Regions from separate parts of the Promicromonospora noduliphila genome, predicted to be linked through region 1. Evidence: predicted binding sites of a transcription regulator. Region 1 holds the regulator's gene; the other holds the start of a gene.

Evidence for each region. The regulator LexA, encoded in region 1, represses DNA repair genes until DNA is damaged. The targets are predictions, from matches to a motif close to TCGAACANNTGTTCGA.
Region 2: AC0QU1_RS15365 (SAV_6107 family HEPN domain-containing protein) is a predicted target of LexA. The motif match lies at 1,940-1,955, and genes of this name have one in related genera.

Annotation. Positions count from the first base shown of each region.
Region 1 covers NZ_CM167806.1:3,658,807-3,662,209, reverse strand. The annotation lists gene AC0QU1_RS16105 (vWA domain-containing protein) at 1-714, shown strand, start outside; gene AC0QU1_RS16100 (hypothetical protein) at 793-1,080, opposite strand; gene lexA (transcriptional repressor LexA) at 1,194-2,009, opposite strand; gene AC0QU1_RS16090 (LysM peptidoglycan-binding domain-containing protein) at 2,192-2,677, shown strand; gene nrdR (transcriptional regulator NrdR) at 2,797-3,267, shown strand; gene AC0QU1_RS16080 (DUF5302 domain-containing protein) at 3,381-3,403, shown strand, end outside.
Region 2 covers NZ_CM167806.1:3,497,260-3,500,662, forward strand. The annotation lists gene AC0QU1_RS15355 (SCO2097 family morphological protein) at 1-52, opposite strand, end outside; gene AC0QU1_RS15360 (DNA polymerase IV) at 158-1,399, opposite strand; gene AC0QU1_RS15365 (SAV_6107 family HEPN domain-containing protein) at 1,428-1,895, opposite strand; gene AC0QU1_RS15370 (spermidine synthase) at 1,996-3,042, shown strand; gene AC0QU1_RS15375 (cold-shock protein) at 3,365-3,403, opposite strand, start outside.

The sequences.
Region 1 (3,403 bases):
GACAGCACGGTCCTCGCGAACGAGGCCGTGTCGGCGCTGGACCCCCTGGCCGTGCCCCTGCCGGGTGACCTGAACACCGCTGAGGGCCTGATCGACAACTACCTGCGCGACTACCGCCAGCCGGCCCACACGGTGTACGTGCTCGACACCTCGCGGTCGATGGAGGGCGAGCGGATCGCGCAGCTCAAGCAGTCGTTCGGCGACCTGACGAGCAGCGGCGGCACCATGGCCGACGACTTCACGCGGTTCCGCGAGGGTGAGCGGATCACGGTCATCCCGTACGCTTCCGAGCCCGGGGATCCGGAGACCTTCGACCTGCACGACCCGGACGCGGACCCGGCCGAGCTCGGGTCGCTCAGCGAGTACGTGAGCTCGCTCCCGGCCGACGGCCGGAGTACCGCCGTGTACCAGAGCCTGCTGCGGGCGTACGAGGTGGCGCAGCAGGCCGGCGAGGAGGGCTACTACCAGTCGATAGTGCTGCTCACCGACGGCGAGAACAACGAGCCGCCCGCGTCGCTGAAGGACTTCAGCACCGAGTTCCGGTCGGCGGGCTACGGCACCACGGGCATCCCGACGTTCGTGGTGATGCTCGGCGACGAGCGTGCCGCCCAGGAGGCGGTGGACGGCATCGCCGAGCTCACCGGCGGCCGCGTCTTCGACGCGGACCGTACGTCGATGAGCGCCGCGTTCAAGGAGATCCGCGGGTACCAGTGACGCGGCCGGACGCCGGTGGCGGGCCGGTCAGGCAGTGACGGGCTGGTCGGGCAGTGGTGGGGCCGGTCAGCTACCGGCTCAGCTACCGGCAGGGTCCGGCGAGCCGCCCGCGCCGGTGCCCGCCCCGCCGCGGGGCCGCAGGGCGATGTACAGCGCGCCGAGGAGGCCGGTGGCCACCACCGCCACGGCGGCGATCACCAGCTCGTTGACATCGAGCACCCAGCCGAGCGCCACGAGCCCGAACCCGATGACGGTGCTCGCGACCACCGCCTGGAAGGGCGACAGCCGGTTCAGGATGGCGATCGCCACCGCTGCCACGACCGCACCGCCCACGGCGGCCAGGATCTCGCTCCAGACCTCAGTCACGTTCCAAGACCTCCTGTGCTGACCGCCCCGTCCCGGGCAGCTCCTCGCCCGCAGTCTTCCACACCTGACTTGCGGAGACCTGACCTGCGGAGGAACCGCCCGGGCAGCAGAACCTACAGCGACCGCAGCACCGCGACGACGCGGCCGAGCACCTGCGCCTCGTCGCCCGGGATGGGCTCGTAGGCGGCGTTCTGCGGCAGCAGCCAGGTGTGCCCGTCGGTCTGCTTGAAGGTCTTGACCGTCGCCTCGCCCTCGATCATGGCCGCGACGATCTCGCCCTGCTCGGCCACGTTCTGGCGCCGCACGACCACCCAGTCGCCGTCGCAGATCGCGGCGTCGACCATCGAGTCACCGGCGACCTTGAGCAGGAACAGCTCGCCGTCGCCGACGAGCTGGCGGGGGAGCGGGAAGACGTCCTCGACGACCTGCTCGGCCAGGATGGGCCCACCGGCCGCGATCCGGCCCACCAGCGGCACGTACGACGGCGGCGGGGTGCCGGCGTCGTCGGGCACGGAGCTACCCCAGTGGACCTGGCCGCTGCGCCGCGGCTCGGGCCAGTGGATCTCGCCGCGCGTCGGCTTGTCGACCTGGTCGGCCAGCGGCTCCACGAGCTCCATGGCGCGCGGCCGGTTCGGGTCGCGGCGCAGGAAGCCCTTCTTCTCCAGCATCTGGAGCTGGTGCTTGACGCTCGACGGGCTGGCCAGCCCGACGGCCTCGCCGATCTCCCGCATCGACGGCGGGTAGCCCCGCGTCTCGAACGACTGCCGGATCGTGTCCAGCACAAGGCGCTGCCGCTCGGTGAGGCGGTCTGCCGGCGAGATCGTGTGTACGTCGGCGACCGCCCCGTCGTCCGGCGCGTCCAGCGTGGCGACCCCGGAGAGTGCCGTGTCGACGGCTCTCGTGTCGCTGGTCCCGTCCCGTCCCGTCATGCCCGTGCCCCTCCCATTCCGACAAATGTTCTCCTGTGCGTAACCCACTCTAGGTCACAAACCCGCTCCGCTCAAACGAATGTTCGAGCGAGTCTCGACATCGTCGGTGTCCCGTGCTACACAATGGTACGGGCGTTCGACGAACGCGTGTATGAGTTCCAGACACTCTCGGAGGAGGGGCCATGGGGGACGTGATCCCGCTGCGGCAGTACACCCCGACCCACAGACAGGCCTACGCGTCGGCGTCCGGACCGGCCGTCGCTCCGGCGTCCGGACCGCCCGCGATCCCGTTGTACCCGCGCCTGGCGCCCCGGCGGGCCGTCGCCCCTGTCTACCCGCACGGCGGACAGCGGACGCTCGCCGACCGGCTCGGCCTGGCGGGCCTGCGGCTCACCCGGCGTGGCCGCGTGGTGCTGGTGCTGCTGGCGATGCTCCTGGTCGCGCCGATGGCGACGTGGGGGGCCACCGCGGTCGCGAGCTCCCCTGGCGAACCGACGGAGGTCCGGGTGCACGCCGTGCAGCCGGGGGAGACCCTCTGGGGCTTCGCGCAGCAGGTGGCGAAGCCGGGCGAGGACGTGCGGCACGCGGTCGAGCGGCTGCAGGAGCTGAACGAGATGTCGTCGGGCACGCTCCGGGTCGGAGAGCTCCTCCTGCTCCCCGAGGAGTGACCAGGGACCACGAATCGCCGTCAAATGTTGCGGCGATGTTGCATGGGGGTGGTTTGCCCGCTTACGGTCGGGGCGCGACCGGATGCCTCCGGTCGGTGGTCGACCACGCAGGAGTGAGCATGCACTGCCCGTTCTGTCGTCACCCCGACTCGCGCGTAGTGGACTCGCGAACCGCCGACGACGGTCTGTCGATCCGGCGTCGACGGCAGTGCCCGAACTGCAACCGGCGGTTCACGACCGTGGAGACGGCGAGCCTCTCGGTGGTCAAGCGCTCCGGCGCGACCGAGCCCTTCAGCCGCGACAAGGTCGCCGCGGGCGTGCGCAAGGCCTGCCAGGGCCGCCCCGTGAGCGAGGACGACCTGGCGCTCCTGGCCCAGCGCGTCGAGGAGACCCTGCGGAGCAACGGCAGCGCGGAGATCGACGCGTACGAGGTGGGCCTGGCGATCCTCGGCCCGCTGCGCGAGCTCGACGAGGTGGCCTACCTCCGGTTCGCGAGCGTCTACCAGTCCTTCGACTCGCTCGAGGACTTCGAGAGCGCCATCACCTCCCTGCGTGCGGAGCGCGCAGAGCGGGCCGCCGCGCAGGCCTGACCGCTGCCACGGCGGAGCTGCGAAATGCGTTGGCACCCAGGCGTGCCGTAGTGCAGGCTGGGGCGGACTGCGGACCCGATCGAGGGACCCCCGAACAGGAGGAGGTGATCGGTGTGACGGACGAGAAGCCCAGTGC
Region 2 (3,403 bases), 160 kb from region 1:
GAGCACGCTCCATCTGCTCCAGCACCCGCTGCTCGTACTCGGACAGAGGCATCGAGACCCCCGGATCTCGCAAAGGAACAGTGTCCCTTCCAGGATAGGACGACCCGGCCGTCGTTGGTAGTCGACATCCCGGGCATACAGCGACTATAGGGGCAGATCAGTAGTGATGCGTGCCGTTCTTGTGGTGCATGCCCAGGTCGATCGCCGTTTTTCCGAACTTCTCCCGCACCGCGTCGAGCGCCAGCTCCGCCTCCCGCTGTGCTCCGTGGCGCGGATCGACCGCTTCTTCGAGCGTCGGCTGCCGCACCGACCCGTCCCGGCGCTGGAGATTTTCACCCCGCACCCCGACCAGGCGCACCGGGAGGCCGCCCAGGTCGACGGCCGCAACCAGCTCGCGCGCAACGAGGTAGATCTCCCGCGCGGTATCCGTCGGCCCGTCGAGCGTGCGCGACCGGGTGAAGGTCGCGAAGTCGCTGGACCGCACCTTCACCGACACCGTCCGCGCCAGCACTCCCTGGTGCCGCAGCCGGGCCGCCACCCGGTCGGACAGCTCCAGCACCCGCCGGCTGACCGCCGCCGTGTCGTCCTGGTCGGTGTCGAAGGTGGTCTCGGCGCCGATGCTGTGCTCGCGGCGCTCCGGCACCACGGGACGCGGGTCACGCCCCCAGGCGAGGTCGTGCAGGTGTGCGCCGCTGACCCGGCCGACCGCCGCCTGCAGGCTGGGCAGGTCGGTGTGCGCCAGCTCGGCGACGGTGGTGATCCCCCACGCGGCGAGGGCCTTCTCCGTCTTCTCCCCCACGCCCCACAGGGCGCCGACGGGCAGCGTGTGCAGGAAGTCCACGGTGGACGCGGCGGGCACGAGCATCAGCCCGTCCGGCTTGGCATGGGTGGAGGCCAGCTTGGCCACGAACTTGTTCCGCGCGATGCCGACCGACGCCGTCACGCCGTGCTCGGCCTCGATCCGGCGGCGCAGCTCGGCCCCGATCGCGCTGGGCGGGCCCAGCCGGCGCCGGGCGCCGCTCACGTCCAGGAACGCCTCGTCCACGCTGATCTGCTCCACGAGCGGCGTGACCTCATGGAGCAGGCCCATCACCGCACGCGACACGTCGCGGTACAGGTTGTGGTCGGGCCGCACCACGGTGGCCTGCGGGCACAGCAGCCGAGCCCGCGTCATCGGCATGGCGGACCGGACGCCGAAGGCGCGGGCCTCGTAGGTGGCCGCCAGCACCACACCGCGCTCCTGGCCGCCCACGATGACCGGCAGGCCCCGTAGCTCCGGCCGCCGGGCCAGCTCACAGGACGCGAAGAACGCGTCCATGTCCAGGTGCAGCACCGAGCAGCCGGACTCCTCCGAGCCCCAGTCACGTCTTGCCGCCGCTGACCGCGGCCCCTTGCTCACGAACGTGCTCCAGTTCTTGCCGCTCTTGTCACGACGCCTCGGGTACCAGGGTCAGGCGCTGGGTCGAGAACCCCGCCTGCGGGTCGACGAGCATGGCCACCTCGTCCCGGAAGTCCTCGGCGCAGGCCAGCAGCTCGTCCGCCCGCGCGGGCTCGACCTGCTCCGGGCGACCGGCGTCGACGGCCGCCCGCAGGGGCGCGCCGGACGCGAAGTAGCCGGACCAGGCCGCGAGGTCGGGCTCGGCGTGCGCGAGCATGTCCCACACCGTCCGCGCGCCGGAACGCGCCGACGGACGCCCGCGCAGCGCCACGACCGCCGCGGCCGAGCGGATCGCGGCGAGGTGCGCGTGCACGAACCGGTCCCCCGGGTCGGCCGAACGCGCCGCCTCCGCCAGCTCGGCGTCCGCCTTGCGGAGCAGGGCGCTGACGCCCGGCGGGACGACGCGCGGCGCGAGCATGCGTGCCGAGACCACGTCCCGCCCGCCCTGAGACTGCATGGTGCCCATCTCGAACCTCCGATCGAACCCCTTGTGCGACACTATCGAACATACGTTCTATCCTGTCAAGCGCTCCGTCGGCCCGGGAGACACTGTCCTCATGGCCCGCCGTTCCGCCCGACGCCGCCCATCATCCTCCGCACCACTGACACTCCCCGCCGAGCTGCCCGTCGGCCCCGTGCCGATCAGCACGGGCACGGCGGAGGTGGTCCGGGACCCCGACTTCCCCCAGAGGGTGACGCTGCACGTCAACGGCGTGCCGAGCTCGAGCCTCGACCTCGCGGACCCCGGTTTCCTCGACTTCGAGTACATGCAGCAGATGGCCGCCTTCGTGGCCCTCCTGCCGCCCGGGCCGCTGCGCGTGCTGCACCTCGGCGCGGCCGGCAGTGCGTTCGCCCGGCACGTGGAGCACGAGCGGCCCGGCTCACGCCAGCTCGGCGTCGACCTCGACCCCCGCCTCCTCGAGCTCGTCCGCGAGTGGTTCGCGCTGCCGCGCGCACCCCTGCTGCGCCTGCGCGCCGACGACGCGGGGCGGGCCCTCGCCGGGGCGCGGGACGGCTCCTACGACGTGGTGGTCCGGGACGTCTTCGCGGGCGACCGCACGCCGGCGCACCTGGTCGGCACCGGGTTCGCCGCCGAGGCGCACCGCGTGCTCCGCCCCGGCGGGATGCTCCTGGTCAACTGTGCCGACCGGCCGCCGCTGACCACCGCGCGCCGGGAGATGGCGAGCCTCGCCGAGGTCTTCGGCCCCGACGCCGCGGCGCAGGGCCGGCTCGCCGCCGTCGCCGAGCCCGCGATCCTCAAGGGGCGGCGCTACGGCAACCTGGTCCTCGCCGCCGTCCGCGAGGTGCCGGACGACCCACCACAGGACGACCACCGGGACGACATCTCGGAGGGCGCCCACGAGGAGGCTCAGGAGGCCGCCCGGGGCACCGCACAGGCCGCCCAGGGCGCCGCACAGGGCGTCCGGAGCGCCGCACAGGCCGCCGTCCGGACGCGCACCGACGTCGAGCCGCTGGACCTGCGTGACCCCCGCCTGGGGCGCGCCCTGCGGACCCTCGCGGTACCCGCCACCCTCCTCGCGGGCGAGGACGCCGCGTCGTTCGCGGGCACGGCCGCACCCTTGGCGACCGCTCCGCGGCCATAGGCTCCATCGGTGCCCCGCTGACCGATCGGTGCCCCGCTGACCCGCGTCGACCCGCAGGCTGCCTGTGATCAGGCAGCACGAGTCGCCGTCGAACCGCAAGTTGGTCACGAACGACGACGCCGAGCCGAAGGAAACACGTCACCAGGCGCCAGTATCGACACACCGCTTGCGGTTCGGCGCCCTATCCGGCGAGCAACCTGCGGTTCGGCGCCGGGTCAGACCGGCAACCTGCGGTTCGGGCGTCGAGGCACAGGGACAGCAAGGCCCAGGGACGAAGAAGGGCCGCCCTCCCGAAGGAGGGCGGCCCTTCTCACGAGCTACCTCAGAGCGGGACTACAGCTTCCGCCTGCGGGCCCTTGGG